DNA from 2 places in the Streptomyces sp. NPDC000075 genome. Region 2 is predicted to be linked to the other one. Evidence: riboswitches for the same ligand, from Rfam matches in the RefSeq annotation. Region 2 holds a riboswitch; the other holds the start of a gene.
What was found. A riboswitch is a leader RNA that binds a small molecule or an ion and turns the genes downstream of it on or off. The one in region 2 is predicted to bind ZMP and ZTP.
Positions count from the first base shown of each region.

Region 1: another riboswitch for ZMP and ZTP. It lies ahead of glyA (serine hydroxymethyltransferase); the one in region 2 lies ahead of ABT403_RS38410 (bifunctional 5,10-methylenetetrahydrofolate dehydrogenase/5,10-methenyltetrahydrofolate cyclohydrolase).

Region 1 is NZ_JBEPFL010000005.1:1,615-13,966, reverse strand. Features, by position in the region: gene trpS (tryptophan--tRNA ligase) at 9-1,022, opposite strand; gene glyA (serine hydroxymethyltransferase) at 1,156-2,424, opposite strand; ZMP/ZTP riboswitch at 2,460-2,550, opposite strand; gene rocD (ornithine--oxo-acid transaminase) at 2,667-3,872, shown strand; gene ABT403_RS07715 (glutathionylspermidine synthase family protein) at 3,909-5,099, opposite strand; gene ABT403_RS07710 (hypothetical protein) at 5,105-5,407, opposite strand; gene ABT403_RS07705 (DMT family protein) at 5,537-6,367, shown strand; gene pdxR (MocR-like pyridoxine biosynthesis transcription factor PdxR) at 6,543-7,961, opposite strand; gene ABT403_RS07695 (carboxymuconolactone decarboxylase family protein) at 8,008-8,511, shown strand; gene ABT403_RS07690 (serine/threonine kinase C-terminal domain-containing protein) at 8,516-9,415, opposite strand; gene ABT403_RS07685 (hypothetical protein) at 9,782-10,159, opposite strand; gene ABT403_RS07680 (AbeC-like domain-containing protein) at 10,149-11,963, opposite strand; gene ABT403_RS07675 (malate dehydrogenase) at 12,100-12,352, opposite strand, start outside.
Region 2 is NZ_JBEPFL010000067.1:423-6,422, reverse strand. Features, by position in the region: gene ABT403_RS38425 (amino acid permease) at 1-1,340, shown strand, start outside; gene ABT403_RS38420 (RNA polymerase sigma factor) at 1,420-3,000, opposite strand; gene ABT403_RS38415 (methyltransferase domain-containing protein) at 3,248-4,009, opposite strand; ZMP/ZTP riboswitch at 4,080-4,179, shown strand; gene ABT403_RS38410 (bifunctional 5,10-methylenetetrahydrofolate dehydrogenase/5,10-methenyltetrahydrofolate cyclohydrolase) at 4,253-5,098, shown strand; gene ABT403_RS38405 (DUF6545 domain-containing protein) at 5,150-6,000, opposite strand, start outside.

The DNA.
Region 1 (12,352 bases), on a different contig from region 2:
TCGGCCGGTCAGTGCTTGGCGGGCACGAACCCGATGCGCTCGTAGGCCTGCGCCAGGGTCTCGGCGGCGACCGCCCGGGCCTTCTCCGCGCCCTTGGCCAGCACGGCGTCCAGGGTCTCCGGGTCGTCCAGGAACTCCTGCGTGCGCTGCTTGAAGGGTGTGACGAAGTCGACCATCACGCCGGCCAGGTCGGTCTTGAGCGCGCCGTAGCCCTTGCCCTCGTACGCCGCCTCCAGCGCGGGGATCGACTCGCCCGTGAGGGTGGAGTAGATCGTGAGCAGGTTGCTGACGCCGGGCTTGTTCTCGGCGTCGAAGCGGATCTCCGCCTCGGTGTCGGTGACCGCGCTCTTGATCTTCTTCTCGGTGGCCTTCGGCTCGTCGAGGAGGCTGATCAGGCCCTTCGGGGAGGACGCGGACTTCGACATCTTGATCGAGGGGTCCTGGAGGTCGTAGATCTTCGCGACCTCCTTGACGATGTGCGCGGCGGGGAGGGTGAAGGTCTGGCCGTAGCGGTGGTTGAACCGCTCGGCGAGGTCGCGGGTCAGCTCCACGTGCTGGCGCTGGTCCTCACCGACGGGGACGGCGTTCGCCTGGTAGAGCAGGATGTCGGCGACCTGGAGGATCGGGTAGGTGAACAGGCCGACGCTGGCGCTGTTGACCCCGCCCTTGGCGGACTTGTCCTTGAACTGGGTCATCCGGCTGGCCTCGCCGAAGCCGGTGATGCAGTTCATGACCCAGGCCAGCTGCGCGTGCTCCGGGACGTGGCTCTGGATGAAGAGCGTGCAGCGCTCGGGGTCCAGACCGGCGGCGAGGAGCTGCGCGGCGGAGAGGCGGGTGTTCGCGCGGAGGTCCTTCGGATCCTGCGGCATGGTGATCGCGTGCAGGTCGACGACCATGTAGAACGCGTCGTGCGTCTCCTGGAGGGCGACGTACTGGCGGATCGCTCCGAGGTAGTTCCCGAGGTGGAACGAGCCGGAGGTGGGCTGGATGCCGGAGAGCGCGCGAGGACGATCAGAAGCCATGCCGCCATTCTCTCAGGTACCGGCCGGCTCCCCGCCCCGCCCTTCACCCGTTCTCCGGAGGGTCCGCCCCCGGACCCCCGCGCCTCGAACGCCGGCGGGGCTGGAATCGCCCCGCCGGCGTTCGAGGGAGGGACTACGCGACCGGGAGGCCCGGGGCCGGGTAGGCGGACAGGAGGTCGGAGACCTCCGCGCGGATGACGGCCAGGGCCGGCTCGTCACCCTTCGCGGCGGCGTCCACCGCGCGGGAGATCCAGTCGGCGACCACCGGCATGTGCTCGGCCGACAGGCCGCGGGACGTCAGCGACGGCGTACCGATCCGGATCCCCGACGGGTCGAACGGCTTGCGCGGGTCGAACGGCACCGTGTTGTAGTTGACGACGATCCCCGCCCGGTCCAGCGCCTTCGCCGCGACCTTCCCCGGCACCCCCCGCGAGGTCAGGTCCATCAGGATCAGGTGGTTGTCCGTGCCTCCCGAGACGAGGTCGAAGCCCCGCTCCAGCAGCGCCGCCGCCAGTGCCTTCGCGTTGGCGACGACCGCGTGCGCGTACGCCGTGAAGGCCGGCTGGGCCGCCTCGTGCAGGGCGACGGCGATACCGGCCGTCGTCTGGTTGTGGGGACCGCCCTGCAGGCCGGGGAAGACCGCCTTGTCGATGGCCTTCGCGTGCTCCTCCTTGCACATCAGCATCGCGCCGCGCGGGCCGCGCAGGGTCTTGTGGGTGGTCGTGGAGACCACGTCCGCGTACGGGACCGGCGAGGGGTGGGCCCCGCCCGCGATCAGGCCCGCGATGTGCGCGACGTCCGCGACGAGGACCGAGCCCGCCTCCTCCGCGATCGACGCGAACGCCTCGAAGTCGATCGTGCGGGGCAGCGCCGTGCCGCCGCAGAACAGGATCTTCGGCCGCTCCGCCAGCGCGAGGTCGCGCACCGCGTCGTAGTCGATCAGGCCGTCCTCGGCGCGCACGCCGTACTGGACGCCGCGGAACCAGGAGCCCGTCGCCGAGACGCCCCAGCCGTGCGTCAGGTGCCCGCCCATCGGCAGGGCCATGCCCATCACGGTGTCGCCGGGCTTGGCGAAGGCCAGGTAGACGGCCAGGTTGGCCGGGGAGCCGGAGTACGGCTGGACGTTCGCGTGCTCCACCCCGAACAGGCCCTTGGCCCGCTCGACGGCGAGGGCCTCGACGCGGTCGATGTTCTGCTGGCCCTCGTAGTAGCGGCGGCCCGGGTAGCCCTCGCTGTACTTGTTCTGGAGCACCGTCCCGGAGGCCTCCAGGACGGCGGCGGAGACGTAGTTCTCGCTGGGGATCAGGCGCAGGGTCTCGGCCTGGAGGGTCTCCTCGGCGGAGACGAGCGCGGCGAGGTCGGGGTCGGTGGCGAGCAGGGCGGGCTGGCGGTGCGCGGTCATCGCGGCTCCTCCGGGGTCGATGTCAGGTCTCGTCCCCGCGAGGCCCAGGCGAGCGGCCCTGTGTGCGGTACTCCGCGCACGACTCCCCCGGAGTTGGTTCCCCGTACGCCAGTCGCCGTGCGTACCGAACACCTTAGCGGGCGCGGCGACCGGGAGGTTTCCGCGTCCGCGATCCGAGCGACGATACAAAGGACGCCACCCATGTCACCCGCGTCACCGGCAGACGGACGATCGGAGACCCCGTGTCGAGAACAGCTGATGCCATTCGCTCCGCCGACGAGCACAGCGCGCACAACTACCACCCCCTCCCGGTCGTCGTGGCCTCGGCGGAGGGCGCGTGGATGACCGACGTGGAGGGGCGGCGCTACCTCGACATGCTCGCCGGTTACTCGGCCCTCAACTTCGGCCACGGAAACCGGCGTCTGATCGACGCGGCCAAGGCCCAGCTGGAACGGGTCACCCTGACCTCCCGCGCCTTCCACCACGACCGCTTCGCCGCGTTCTGCACCGAACTCGCCGCGCTCTGCGGCAAGGAGACGGTGCTGCCCATGAACACGGGCGCGGAGGCCGTGGAGACGGCGGTGAAGACGGCCCGCAAGTGGGGGTACGAGGTCAAGGGCGTCCCGGACGGGCAGGCCAAGATCGTGGTCGCGGCCGACAACTTCCACGGCCGGACGACGACCATCGTCAGCTTCTCCACCGACCACGACGCCCGCGACCACTTCGGCCCCTACACGCCGGGCTTCGAGATCGTCCCGTACGGGGACCTCACCGCGCTCTCCCACGCCGTCACCGCCAACACCGTCGCCGTCCTGCTGGAGCCGATCCAGGGCGAGGCGGGCGTGCTGGTCCCGCCGCCCGGGTACCTGGCCGGCGTGCGGGAGCTGACGCGCGAGCGGAACGTGCTGTTCATGGCGGACGAGATCCAGTCGGGCCTGGGCCGCACCGGGAAGACCTTCGCCTGCGAGCACGAGGGCGTCGTCCCGGACGTGTACGTGCTGGGGAAGGCGCTCGGCGGCGGTGTGGTGCCGGTGTCGGCCGTGGTCGCCGACCGCGACGTGCTCGGGGTGTTCCGGCCCGGCGAGCACGGCTCCACCTTCGGCGGGAACCCGCTCGCCTGCGCCGTCGCGCTGGAGGTGATCGCGATGCTGCGCACCGGCGAGTACCAGCAGCGCGCCACCGAACTCGGCGACCACCTGCACCGCGAGCTGAACCTGCTCGTCGGCGGCGGTGCGGTGACCGCGGTGCGCGGGCGCGGGCTGTGGGCGGGCGTCGACGTCGACCCGGCGCGCGGCACCGGCCGGGAGGTCTCGGAGAGGCTGATGGCGCGCGGGGTGCTGGTGAAGGACACGCACGGGTCGACGATCCGGATCGCACCGCCGCTGGTGATCTCCAAGGAGGACCTGGACTGGGGCCTGGAGCAGCTGCGGGCGGTCCTCGCCGGCTGACGGGGGCGGGGGTGCCCGGCCGGGCACCCCCGGGAGTCAGAGGATGACGTGGGGCAGGAAGCGGGCGTACTCGTCGGTGACCGGGCCCGCCGATTCGCGGATGCCGAGTCCGGCCGCCTCCTCCTCGACCACCCAGGCGCCCAGGACCACGCGGTTGCCGTCGAAGTCGGGCAGCGGGGCCAGCGCCTGGAAGACGTACGTCTCCCCCTCGGCCGGTACGAAGGGCTCGCCGCCCGGCTCGTGGAGGGTGACCCCGGCGCCCTCGCGGCCCAGCAGGGGCTTGGCGGCGTACCCGCCGTCGCCGGCCAGCTCGCGGGGGCCGTCGAGGTAGGCGGGCAGCAGGTTCGGGTGTTCGGGGAAGAGCTCCCACAGGATCGCCAGCAGGGCCTTGTTGGCCAGCAGCATCTTCCACAGCGGCTCGATCCAGGCGGTGGTGCCGGTCCCGCCGCCGTGGTCGTAGGTGGCGAGGACGTGCGGTCCGAACTCGTCGTCGACCAGCCACTCCCACGGGTAGAGCTTGAAGCAGCCGCGGATGAAGCGGAGCTTCTCGTCCACGAACCGGCCCGAGAGGCCGTCCCAGCCGATGGTCTCCACGGACAGGGCGTGGGTCTCCAGGCCGGCCTGCTCGGCGGTCTCCTGGAGGTAGGCGACCGTCATCAGGTCCTCGCCCAGCTCGTCCGTCTCGGAGTGCGCGAAGTGCAGCGGCCCGGGCGGCAGCAGCTCGGCCTGCCGGCGCCAGGCCTCGACGAGCCGCTCGTGCAGGGAGTTCCACTGGTCGGCGCCCGGGAAGCGCTCCTCCATCCAGAACCACTGCGGGCTCGCCGCCTCCACCAGGGAGGTGGGGGTGTCGGCGTTGTACTCCAGCAGCTTGGCGGGGCTGCCGGAACCGTCGTAGCGCAGGTCGAAGCGGCCGTAGAGGGAGGGCTGTTCGGCGCGCCGCCGCCAGGACTCGGCGATGAGCGCGGCGACCTTCGGGTCGGTGATGCCGAGGTCGGCGAAGCGGTCGTGCTCGACGATGTGGGCGGCCGCGGCCAGGCACATGGCGTGCAGTTCCTCGACGACGTTCTCCAGCGCCTCGACCTCGGGGAGGGAGAAGGAGTAGTACGCGCTCTCGTCCCAGTAGGGGCGCAGGCTGTCGTCCGGGAAGCGGGTGAGGGGGTAGATCAGGCCCTGCTCCTCGACGGTCTTCTGCCAGTCGGGGCGGGGTTCGATGGTGTGGCGCTCCATGCGGGTCAGCCTCCGGAGGAGCCGGAGTGGCTGCCGCCGCCGATGCCGCCGCGGGTGACGGCCGACTTGTCGAAGCTGCCGCCGGACACCTTGCCGTTGCTGACGGTGCCGCCGTAGTAGTACGCGCCGCGGCCGCCGCTCTTGCACTCCTTGGAGTTGAGGTGGTCCAGCGTGGAGCGGGACGCACAGCGCTTGTCGGGCTCGTCGCTGCTGCCGCAGGCCACGAGGGTGGCGGCGAGCAGGCCCATGCCGCCGAGGGCGACCGCGCCGGAGCGCATGCGTCGTCGGGTGGTGTCGCTGGTGTCCATGGTGTTCCGCTCCCCCTGGGTGGCGTGGGTTCCCGACAGAGTAGAGCGGGGGCTTCCGGGGAGGGAATCCGGCCACCGTCACACCCATGTCACGGTGAGGGGCCTAGAGTCGGTTTCGTGCTGATCGGAATGGTTTGCGCGCTGGGCGCGGCGGTGTGTTTCGGTACGGCCTCGGTCCTCCAGGCGGTGGCCGCCCGGGCGGCGGCGCGGCCGGGGGCGGCGGGCTCGGGGGTGGACGCCGCGCTGTTCCTGCGGGCGGTGCGGCAGTGGCGGTACGTGGCGGGGCTGGGGCTGGACGCGGTCGGCTTCGTGCTCCAGATCATCGCCCTGCGGCACGTCCCCATCTACGCGGTGGGGGCCGCGCTGGCCGCGAGCCTGGCGGTGACGGCGGTGGTCGCGGCGCGGCTGCTGGGGGTGCGGCTGTCGCGGCTGGAGTGGGGTGCGGTGGCGGTGGTGTGCGCGGGGCTGCTGATGCTGGGGCTGGCCTCCGGTGAGGAGGGCGACCAGGCCGGAACCCTCGCGCTGAAGCTGGGGCTGCTGGCGGTGGCGGGGCTGGTGCTGCTGGTGGGGGCGGTGGCGGGGAGGCTGCCGGACGGCTCGCGCGCGCTGGTGCTCGGCCTGGCGGCCGGCACCGGCTTCGGGGTGGTGGAGGTGGCCGTGCGCCTCATCGACACCTTCTCCCTGCGGGAGTTGCGCAACCCGGCGCTGTACGCGCTGCTGCTGGGCGGGGCGGCGGCGTTCCTGCTGCTGACCTCCGCGTTGCAGCGGGGCTCGGTGACGGCGGCGACGGCCGGGCTGGTCCTGGGCGAGACGGTCGGCCCGGCGGCGGTGGGGGTGGCGTGGCTCGGGGACCGTACGCGGGAGGGGCTGACCTGGCTGGCGGTCCTCGGCTTCGCGGTGGCCGTGGCCGGCGCCCTCGCCCTGTCCCGCTTCGGCGAACCGAAGGCTCCGCCGGCCTGACCCGGTGCCGCTGCGCGGGGCCGTCTCCCCGCCCCGCCCTTCACCCGTTCTCCGGGGCTCCGCCCCAGACCCCGCGCCTCAAACGCCGGCGGGGCTGGAATTTCGCTGCGCGAAATCCAGCCCGCACGGCGTTTGCGCGCACCGGGCGCGGGCGCCGAGCCGTGCGAGCGACGCGTCAAGAAGGAAGCGTGGCCGTCAGGGCCGCCAGTGTGGGCGCCCACGCGCTGTCCGTCGGGGTGCCGTACCCGAGCACCAGCGCCTCCCGCACCGGCATCTCCGTCTCCGGATGCCGGTACCGCGCCAGGCCCTCCACCGCCAGCCCCTGCCAGGCCGCGGCCTGGACGATCGACCGCTCCGACCCCTCCGGCAGGTCCAGCACGACGTGCAGCCCCGCCGCGATGCCGGAGACGGGGAACCCGCCGCCCAGCGCGGCCACCAGCTCGTCCCGCCGCCGCCGGTACCGCAGCCGCATCGCCCGTACGTGCCGGTCGTACGCCCCCGACCTGATGAACTCCGCCAGCGTCAGCTGGTCCAGGCCGCTCGACGTCCACTCGGCCGGGCCCTTCGCCGCCAGCACCTCCTCCAGCAGGTCCGGCGGGACCACCATCCAGCCCATCCGCAGCGCCGGGGCCAGGGACTTGCTCGCGGTGCCGAGGTAGACGACCCGGTCCGGGTCCAGGCCCTGGAGCGCGCCGACCGGCTGGCGGTCGTAGCGGAACTCCCCGTCGTAGTCGTCCTCCAGGATCAGGCCGCCGGTGGTCCGCGCCCAGTCCACCGCCGCCGCCCGCCGTTCGGGGGTGAGGGCCGCTCCGGTGGGGAACTGGTGCGCCGGGGTCAGCAGCACCGCGCCCGCCCGGGGCCCGAGGCCGGCCAGGTCGGGGGTGCGGGCCCCGGCCTCGTCCACCCACAGCGGACGGGTCCGCAGCCCGGCCCCGGTGAGCAGGTCGCGGTGCAGGTCGAGGCTGAGGCCCTCCACGGCCATCTCCCGTACCCGGCGCGCCCGCAGCACCCTCGCGAGCAGCCGCACGGCGTGCACGAAGCCGGCGCACAGCACGATCCGGTCCGGGTCCGCGTACACCCCGCGGGCCCGCGCCAGGTATCCGGCGAGCGCCTCGCGCAGTTCGATCCGGCCGCGTGCGTCGGAGTAGCCGAAGGCCTCGTTCGGGGCGTCGGTCAGGGCCCGCCGGGCCGCCGCCAGCCAGCCGGCGCGCGGGAAGGCGCCGACGTCCGGGGAGCCGGGCACCAGGCTGTACGCGGGGGCTCGCCGCACCGGGCGGCGGACCCGCGCCGCCGGGCCGGGGGCGCGGCGCGGCCGGGCCCGTTCGGCGACGCGGGTGCCGGAGCCCTGGCGGGCCGTCAGCCAGCCCTCGGCGACGAGTTCGGCGTACGCCTCCGCGACGGTGTTGCGGGCGATCCCCAGGTCGGCGGCGAAGGTCCGGGAGGACGGCAGCCGGGTGCCGGGGGCCAGCCGGCCGTTGCGCGCGGCCTCCCGCAGCGACTCCGTCAGGGCGGCCCGCAGACCGCGCTCCCCGGCCGCGACCGCCGAGAGGTCCAGGTGCAGGTCGGCGCCGTAAGTGGCCCACGAGTCCGTCATGGATATGGACCATATCCGCGGTCCGTCCGCTCCGTACGGTGGACCCATGAGCAACGACACGAAGACCACGGAACTCGCCGCCGAGCACACGCCCCGCATGCAGCTGTTCAAGCTGGCCCCGGAGGCCTACAAGGCCGCCGTCGCGCTGGACATCGCCACGCAGAAGGGCCTGGACCCGGTCATCGCCGAGCTGGTCAAGATCCGTGCCTCGCAGATCAACCACTGCGCGTTCTGCCTGGACATGCACACCAAGGACGCCCTCGCGGCGGGCGAGAGCGTCGAGCGGATCGTCCAGCTCAGCGCCTGGGAGGAGTCGCGGCACTTCTACACGGAGAAGGAGCTGGCGGCGATCGAGCTGACCGAGGCCATCACCGTCCTGACGGACGGGTTCGTCCCGGACGAGGTGTACGAGAAGGCGGCCGAGCACTTCGAGGAGGCCGAGCTGGCCCAGCTGATCACGGCCATCGCCATGATCAACATGTGGAACCGGTTCGCCGTCACCACCCGGCTGTCCCCGGGGCACTACACCCCGGGGTCGCTCAAGCGCTGATCCCTCACTCCGGCCGGAAGGACTCCAGGGCCGCCGTCAGGTTGGCCCGGGTCGTCGCGGCGTCGGCGGCCGGCCCGGCGGCCAGCAGGGCCCACCGGTTGCCGTCCGGGGTGGTGACGATCCGCTCCATGCCCCGGCGGCGGCCGTGGGACTCCGCGCTGTCGTACTCGTACACCAGCTCGCAGGAGGAGCCCGCTACGGGGTCGATGGACACCTGCCGGTAGGCGGGGGTCCCGCCGCTCAGCCGGTCGGAGGACATCCGCAGCAGCTCGCAGGAGCCGGTGGAGGCGGGCTCGGTGATCCGGAAGATCTGGAGCAGGGCGCTGCGGTCCCCGCCGGGCGGACGGTAGAAGGCCCCGTTGCCCTGTTCGTCGCGGCTGGCCCCCCAGCCGTCGGGGACGGCCACCGAGAACCCGGCCTCGTTGTGCACCACCGTGTGGCCGGGGTCCGCCGAGGGGCTCGGGGAGCCGCTGGGCGCGGGAGCGCCGGACGGGGTGCCCGTGACGGGTGCGGACGGCCATGGGGTCGTGGGGGCCGGAGCCGTACGGGTGGCCGGCGGGCGGGCGTCGACGGCGGGGCCGTCCTTGGCCCCGAGCAGCACCCACGCCGCGACGGCGCCCCCGCCGACGACCGCCGCGACCACCCCGACCAGCAGCGGGATACGCCACTGGCCCCGCCCGGGCGGGGGCGGGGGCGGCTGCGGGGGCGGCACCGGCGGCGGGCCCCAGTTCTGCGGCGGGAGCGGCGGCAGCCCCGCCTCGGGGCCGGGCGTCGCGGACCACCCCTCCCCGACGGGGCGCTCGTACCAGGCGGGCCCGCCGCCTGATCCGGGCCCGGCGGCGTCCGGACCCGGGGGCGCCTGGGCGGCGTCCGGGCCGAGGGCCACGGGGCCGACCGGCTCCACGGGGTGCTCCGGCGCAGGCGCGGGCTGCCCGGGGCCTGCGGGCGCGGGCGGCCACTCCGGGGGCGCGGGCGGCCGCGCGGGGACGGGCGGGACCACCCCCCGGACGGGGTACTCCGGACCCTCCGGCTCGGCCGGACCCTCCGGCTCGGCGGCCGGGCGTTCCGGCTCGGCGGCCGGGCGTTCCGGCTCGGCAGGGCGTTCCGGCTCGGCCGGGCCCTGCGCCCCAGCCGGGCGTTCCGGCTCGGCGGCCGGTTCCGGGTCGGCCTCCGGGCTTGCCGGGTCGGCCGTTGGCCGGGGTGGTCTCGGGCCCCATTCCCAGCGCTGCGTCCCCGGGTTCCACCAGGTGTCGTCGGACGAGGGCACCGTTCAGCCCCCCAGCGAGGCGAGCAGGCCGCCCAGTGCCGTCGCCGCGCTCACCGTCTCCACCAGCGGAGCCCACCGGACCAGGGCCGCGCGCAGCCGGGCGGGCAGGCCGGGCCCGATCTCCCCGGTCTCCTCCAGCTCCGCCACCGCCCCGTCGAGCTCCGCGTCGAGCTCACCGCGCTCGGTGCTGCGCGGCAGCCGGACGAGTGCGGCGCGCAGTTCGCGTACCGCCTCCAGCAGTTCCCCGGCGTCCGGCACGCGCTCCCGCGCACCGTCGCCGCCCTGCCGGACGGTGTTGGTGTTGTTGCTGCCGCCGATGCTGAAGGCGCTGCCGCTGACGTCGCCGATGCGGACCGAGCGCTCCTCGCCGTCACTTGCCACCGCTGCTCCCCTTGTCGCTCGTACCGCCCCCGGCGGTGTTCTGATGGCCGGTGCCGCCGACGCTGAACGCGCTGTCGCTCACCGACTGGATGAAGACGGCACCCTCGGCCACATGGACCGCGCGCTGCGCGAACTCCTCCGTGTGCCAGCCCGCTTCGTGCAGGGCGACGGTAACCCCGCCCACCACCCGGTCCTGAATGGTTTTCAGATACCGGTCGAGGTCCATCAGCTGGAACAGCGAACCGTCCTCCGCCGCCCCGATCTCCCGGACCGACAGCCGCGGCCCTTCCGGGAGGAGGCCGTCGTGGTGCCCGGTGACCGTCCGCCACCAGGTGGTGAACGCCCGCAGCAGGACGGCCGAGGCGTTCCAGAAGGAGGCCGGGGCGGCGGCGAGGCCCTCGACCGCCTTGCCGTACCAGGCGCTGTTCAGGTGGCGCCGCGCGTCGGCGTCGGCGTTCTGGAAGAGGGTGCGGACGGGCAGCAGCACGTGCGGGGCCACCTCCAGCATCATCATCCCGCCCTGCGTGTGGACCCGTACGAACACGGTCACGACGAGGTTCTCGTCCCAGCCGCCGACCCGGATGCGCAGGAAGTGCCTGCGCCGCTCCCCGCCCTCCTCGACGGCTCCGAGGCGGTGCCCGGTGAACTGCTCGCGGGCCAGCCGGGTCATGTCCCGGTGCGGGAGGCCGGTGGGCGGGAGGAACACGCACTCGTCGAGGACCAGCTCGCGCAGCCGGTCCCGTACGTCGGCCTGGGCACGCGCCGAGCCGTGCGGGGAGGGCACGCGCAGGGCCTGGAGCAGCGGCACGATGCGGCGCACGATGTCGGCGTTGGTGACGGGGTGCGGCTCGCGGCCGGCCCCGAGGTCCTCGCGGGGGCGCAGCTCGACGGACAGCTGCCAGGCCCGGTACCCGCCGCCCGCCCCGGTGAAGGGCCCGTTGACGTCGTACAGGATCAGCGGGTCGTGCTGCTCGGCGAGGATGCGCTCGCGGACCCGGGCGAAGCGGGGGTTCTGCGTGGCGGGGTCGGCCGCGCGGTCGGCGTAGGCGCGCGGGTCGAGCTCCCTGGAGATGATCCGGGCGATGTGCACGCGGCGGAGTACGAGCAGGACGACGATCCCCGCGAACACGAGGAGGGTCAGCCACAGGAAGAGGGGCGAGGAGTCGCCGGGGGCCCCGGAGCCGCCGCCGGGGCCGAACCCGCCCGCGCCGCCGAAGTCGTCGAAGCCGCCGGAGCCGCCGAACCCGCCCGGCCCGCCGGACCGGCCGGAACCGTCGGACCCCACCCAGCCGCCGAAGGCGTACCGCAGGAGCTGGCCCAGCTCGCCGCCGTCGGTCCAGGCCTCCCAGAACAGGAACAGGGTGACGGCCAGCCCCACCCAGCCCAGCACCCGGGGCAGCATCGACAGGAAGCGCATCCAGGGGTCCGGCCGGTCGCGGAGCCAGTTGGCGAAGCCCAGCAGCAGGAACGGGACGAGCAGCAGGGTGATCAGCCCGCTGGTCAGCGGGATGCCGACCAGCCAGGCGGCGATGATCCCGCCGGCCCAGGCGAGCTCGACGCGCCGGGCGCGCAGGGCGTGGGCCAGGACCCGGGTGGCGTCGAATCCGTACGAGGGGGCGGCGATCCGCTCCTCGTGGACGTACAGCTCGTCGATGACCCGGTCGCGGTAGGTGCCGTCGAGGTAGGTGCCCGCGCACAGGAGGCGGCCCGCCTCGCTGAGGGAGGGATGGACCGGTGGGCGGCCGTCGCGCGGGTCCGCCGGGGTGTCGCCGCCGGACTGAGGGGGAATCAGGGGGTCGGTCACCGGGCGACCTTATGTACCCCCTACATGAACCGACAGGCCGATTCACGCCAAAACGCCCCGGCCTGGTTTGGCCGGGGCGTAAGGGTGTTCGTACTGATCAGGCGAAGGGGTGAACCCCCCGATCAGTACGGGTGGATCAGATCAGGCCGAGCTCGCGGACCGCGTCGCGCTCCTCGACGAGCTCCGCCACGGACGCGTCGATGCGCTTGCGGGAGAACTCGTTGATGTCCAGGCCCTGGACGATCTCGTACTTGCCGTCCTTGCAGGTGACGGGGAAGGAGGAGATCAGGCCCTCCGGGACACCGTAGGAGCCGTCCGAGGGGATGCCCATGGAGGTCCAGTCGCCGGCGGCGGTGCCGTTGACCCACGTGTGGACGTGGTCGATGGCG
Region 2 (6,000 bases):
GCCACGCCCGCCGCTTCGGCCTCCCGGTCGCGATCTGCCTCGTCATGGGCAACGTCATCGGCGGCGGGATCTTCCTGCTCCCGGCCTCGGTCGCGCCCTTCGGCACCATCAGCCTCCTGGCCTTCGCCGTCCTGACCCTCGGGGCGATCGCCCTCGCCCTGGTCTTCGGCCGCCTCGCCCGGCGCCACCCGCAGACCGGCGGCCCCTACGTCTACGTACGCGCCGCCTTCGGCGACTTCGCGGGCTTCCTCGCGGCGTACAGCTACTGGATGACCGCCTGGGTCTCCAACGCCGCCCTCGCGGTGGCGTCCGTCGGCTACCTCGCGGTGCTCTTCCCGGCGGTGGGGGAGCACAAGTGGTCGATGTGCCTGGCCGCCCTCGCAGTCCAGTGGCTGCCGGCCCTCTCCAACCTGGCCGGCACCCGCTACGTGGGCGTGGTCCAGGTGGTCGCGACCGTCCTGAAGCTGGTCCCGCTGCTGCTCGTCGCCGTCGGCGGGCTGTTCTTCTTCGACCCGGCCAACCTCGGCCCGTTCCAGGCCACCGGCCAGAGCCCGGTCGGGGCGGTCTCCGCGTCCGCCGCGATCCTGCTCTTCAGCTACATCGGCGTCGAGTCCGCCGCCGTCAGCGCGGGCGAGGTCCGCGACCCCGCCCGCAACGTCGGCCGGGCCACCGTCCTCGGCACCCTCGGCGCCGCCGTCGTCTACCTGCTCGGCACCCTCTCCGTCTTCGGCCTGGTCGCCCACGACAAGCTGGTCACCTCCCAGGCGCCCTTCGCCGACGCCGTGGACACCATGCTTTCCGCCGGGGGAGGGGCCGGCGCGACCTGGGGCGGCACCCTGGTCGCCGCCGCGGCCGTGATCTCGATGGTCGGCGCCCTCAACGGCTGGACGCTGCTCGGCGCGCAGACCCCGTACGCGGCCGCCAAGGACGGGCTCTTCCCGAAGGTCTTCGAGAAGAAGCGGCGCGGGGTCCCGGTGGCCGGCGTCCTCGTCACGGCCGCGCTGGCCTCCGCCCTGACCGTCTACAACTACACGGCGGGCTCCGCGGCCGTCTTCGAGGCGCTGGTGCTGATCACCACCTTCACCGCGACCGTCCCCTACCTGCTCTCCACCGCGGCCCAGCTGTACTTCCTGGCCTCGGGCCGGCCGGAGCGGGTCCGGCGCGGACAGCTGGTCCGGGACGGCGTCCTCGCCGGCGTGGCCTTCGCCTTCTCGATGTGGCTGGTCGCCGGTTCCGGGTACGCGGCCGTCTACCAGGGCGTGCTGTTCCTCTTCGCGGGCGTCCTGGTCTACGCCCTGATGTCCGCCCGCAAGGCCCGCCACGCCCGCACGGCCGCCTGACCGGCACCGCCCACGACGCGGAAAACGCGGAGGCCCGCGCCGAACGGCGCGGGCCTCCGCTTTCGTGCGTCCCCGGGGATCAGTCCAGGTAGTCGCGCAGCACCTGGGAGCGCGACGGGTGGCGCAGCTTCGACATCGTCTTGGACTCGATCTGGCGGATGCGCTCACGGGTCACCCCGTACACGCGGCCGATCTCGTCCAGCGTCTTCGGCTGGCCGTCGTTGAGGCCGTAGCGCATGGAGACCACGCCCGCCTCGCGCTCGGAGAGCGTGCCCAGGATCGACTGGAGCTGCTCCTGGAGGAAGGTGAAGGACACCGCGTCCGCGGGCACGACCGCCTCGGAGTCCTCGATGAGGTCACCGAACTCGCTGTCGCCCTCCTCACCCAGGGGGGTGTGCAGGGAGATCGGCTCGCGGCCGTACTTCTGGACCTCGATGACCTTCTCCGGGGTCATGTCGAGTTCCTTGCCCAGCTCCTCCGGGGTGGGCTCGCGGCCCAGGTCCTGGAGCATCTGGCGCTGCACGCGGGCGAGCTTGTTGATGATCTCGACCATGTGCACGGGGATGCGGATGGTGCGCGACTGGTCGGCCATGGCACGCGTGATCGCCTGCCGGATCCACCAGGTCGCGTACGTGGAGAACTTGAAGCCCTTGGTGTAGTCGAACTTCTCCACGGCGCGGATCAGGCCGACGTTGCCCTCCTGGATCAGGTCCAGGAAGAGCATGCCGCGGCCGGTGTAGCGCTTGGCCAGGGAGACCACGAGGCGGAGGTTGGCCTCCAGCAGGTGGTTCTTGGCACGGCGGCCGTCCTCGACGAGGATCTCCAGCTCGCGCTTGAACGCGGGCTTGTGGTCCTCCTCCTCTTCGAGCTTGTACTCGGAGAAGAGACCCGCCTCGATGCGCTTGGCGAGCTCGACCTCCTGCTCGGCGTTGAGCAGCGGCACCTTTCCGATGAGCTTGAGGTAGTCCTTGACCGGGTCGGCGGTGGCGCCGGCCACCATGACGGTCTGCGCCGGGGCGTCGTCCTCGTCCTCGTCGGACAGCACGAAGCCCTGGCCGCCGGCCTTGGGGGCCTCTTCCTCGGTCTCGTCGGCGAGGTCCTCGACCGCCCAGTCCTCGCCCTCGACGACCGGGTTCTCGGCGTCGTCGGCGTCCTTGGCGGTGGTCTTCTTCGCGGCGGTCTTCTTGGTGGCCGTGGCCTTCTTGGCCGCGGTCTTCTTGACCGTGCGCTTCTTGGGCTCGGCGGCGGCCTCGGCCGACACCTCCTCCGCGGCGGCGGCCGACGGAGCGGATATCGCCGCGGCGGTGGCCGGGGCGGCGGCGGCCGAGGCCTTGCGCGCGCCGATGGGGCGCGGCGCGGCGGCCGCCTTCTTCGTCACGGTGCGGGCCGGGGCGGCGGCTGCCTTGCGGGGCTTCTTGGCAGCGGCCTTCGTGGCGGGGGCGGCGCTGACGTGGAGGGCGACACCCTCCTCGTCCAGGACCTGGTTCAGGCTGCGCAGGACCCGCTTCCACTGGTCCACCGGGATGCGGCCGGCCTCGAAGGCCCGGCGCACATCGTCACCGTTGATGTGACCCTGCTCGCGGCCGCGCTCGACGAGCGCGACGAGGGCCTCCGATTCGGCGATCTCCGGAGGGAACGTACGGGACGGGCTGAGCGACACAAGGAGCCTCTCGTTGCGAACAGATAGGGGGTGGGCGGGAATCATCGCGCGGACTCGGGAAACAGTCCCCAGGGGGGCTGTATTCCGGGGCCGCGCGAGGACACCTGTCGGTTCATCGCCTGCCCGAGTCGATTCGTTACGCGCTGAATTGAGTGACCTGCGCCACGCTGTGTCCGGGCAACCGATCCCGCGCGGTCGCGTCCGCGCCGGACCGGTGCCGGATTCGCCTCGTACGCACGCCCCCGCATCAGCCCGGTTTGCGGGCCTCGATGAGGAACCGGGCGGTGTGCGCGACGAACGGGCCGTCGCGCTCGATCCGTTCGTGGAGCTCGCGCAGCCGGTCCCGGTACCGCCCGACCGTGAAGCCCGGCACCATCCAGATCACCTTCCTCAAGAAGTAGATCACGGCTCCGATGTCGTGGAACTCCGTACGCAGCCGCTCGGAGCGCAGGTCGACCACCTCCAGGCCCGCCTTCCCGGCGTCGGCCGCGGCGTCGTCGGGGTGCCGGGAGCGCCGGACCTCCTCCGGCTGCGGGCCGAGGAAGTACTCGACGAGCTCGAAGACGCTCGCCGGGCCGACCTGCTGCGAGAAGTACGTGCCGCCCGGGGTCAGCACCCGGGCGATCTCCTCCCACCAGATGGTCACCGGGTGCCGGCTGGCCACCAGCTCGAAGGCGTTGTCGCCGAAGGGCAGCGGCGGCTCGTCGGCGTCGGCGACCACCACGGCGCCCAGCGGGTGCAGCAGCCGGGTCGCCTTCTCGATGTTCGGCGGCCAGGACTCGGTGGCCGCCGTCAGCGGCGGCAGCGGGCCGGCCCCCGCCAGGACCTCGCCGCCGCCGGTCTGGACGTCCAGCGCGGAGCGGACCCGGGCCAGGCGCTCGCCCAGCAGCCGCTGGTACCCCCAGGAGGGGCGCTGCTCGGTGGCCCGGCCGTCGAGCCAGGAGAAGTCCCAGCCGTCCACCGAGACGGATTCCGCCTCGGCGACGAGATGGTCGAAAGTGCGCGTCATGTCTCGATCGTCCCAGCCCGGGCGCCGGTCATCCACCGGATAACCGGGCCGGACGGGTCGACTACAGTGGGAGCAGGGCCGTGACTGGCGTTCGGGTGGATCACCACCGGGGAGCGGCCCGGCGTACGCACCTCCCCGTACGCCGTCTGCCGCGCGCCTGGGCGATCCGCGATCCGTGATCCGCAGCGACGTTCAGGAGACCCCGTGACGACTGCCCCCACCGCCACCGGCACCGCCCAGCTCATGGACGGCACCGCCCTCGCCCGCCGCATCTCCGAGGAGACCGCCTCCCTCGCGGCGAAGATCACCGAGCGCACCGGCACCGCGCCCTGCCTGGCCACCGTCCTGGTCGGCGAGGACCCCGCATCCGTCACGTACGTGCGCATGAAGCAGAACCGTTGCGCCAAGGCCGGCATCACCTCCCGCCACGTGGCCCTGCCGGCCGGGACCACCACGGAGGAGCTCGTCGCCACGATCACGGCCCTCTCCGAGGACCCCGAGATCAGCGGCATCCTGCTCCAGCACCCGGTCCCGCACCACATCGACGAGCGGGCCGCCTTCGAGGCCATCGCCCCCGGCAAGGACGTCGACGGGGTCACCATGCACTCCTTCGCCGCCATGGGCTTCGGCCTGCCCGGCTTCGTCTCCTGCACCCCCGGCGGCATCATGCGCCTGCTCGCCGCGTACGAGGTGGACCTCACCGGCAAGCACGCCGTGGTGGTCGGCCGCAGTGCGATCCTGGGCAAGCCCGCCGGGATGCTGCTGCTGGAGCAGAACGCCACCGTCACCTACTGCCACTCCCGCACCAAGGACCTCTCCTCGATCGTCCGCCAGGCGGACGTGCTGGTCGCCGCCGTCGGGAAGGCCGAGTTCATCCGGGGCGAGGACATCAAGGAGGGCGCCGTCGTCCTGGACGCCGGCTACAACGAGGGCAACGTCGGCGACGTCCACTTCGAGTCGGCCGCGGCCCGCGCCTCGCTGATCACCCCGGTGCCCGGCGGCGTCGGCCCGATGACCATCGCGGTCCTGCTGGAGCAGACCGTCCACGCCGCGGCCGCCCAGGCCGGCCTGGACCTCGCGGACCTCTGACCCCTCCGCGTACGGCGAGCGTCCGGACCCGTACGGCGAGCGCCCCGGAGCCTAAGGCCCGGGGCGCCCGCCGCTTCCCGGGTCCGCTGCGAGGGTCCCCCGGCGGGCGGCCGCCACGACGGGGGAGGTGCGGAACGCGCGCGCGAGGGCGGCCAGCGGCCGGCTGCCCAGCGGGTCCGCGGCGGCCGGATCGGCCGGACCCACCCCGGCCCCGCCCGCCCGCTCGGCGGCCGCCCGGCCCCGGCAGGCGGCGGCGAGCATCGCCGCGTCCGCCACCACCGCCGCCTCGGCCGCGTCCAGCCCCTGGAGCCGCGCCGCCCCCAGAGCCGCCCGGCGCACGGCCGGATCGCACCAGCTGGCCAGGGCCAGCAGCCCGTCGGCGATCACCGACTCGCGGTGCACCAGCCGGATCCCCGGCGGAGACCACCAGGTCAGCGGCACCGTCGTCACACTGCGGGACGCGAACCCGCGCAGCGCCTTCCACAGCGGCCGCAGCCGCCGGTACTGGCTCAGGTCCCGCCAGACCGGGGACCCGCCGACCACCGGCACCACGAACCCGCACCCCACCATCAGCGCCGCCGCCGACGCCAGCGGCGGGGCCACGTACGTGGACAGGCCGTCCCAGTCGCGGCCCGCCCAGCGGGCACCGACGGCCGCCCACTTCGCGACGAGGTACCCGAGGTCCAGCACCCCGCCGAGCATGATCAGTGCCAGCCCCGTGCGCAGCGGCCGCAGCGCCGGGTCCACGCGCAGCATCCACTTCAGCGACAGCACGCTCAGCGCGGTGCTGCCGACCGTGTGCGCCAGCAGGTAGCAGACGATCATCTCGCGCAGCCAGGGCGTGTTCGCGTAGTACGTGTCCAGGTCCCGCAGCCGCTCCACCGGCGCGTCCCCGACCGCGA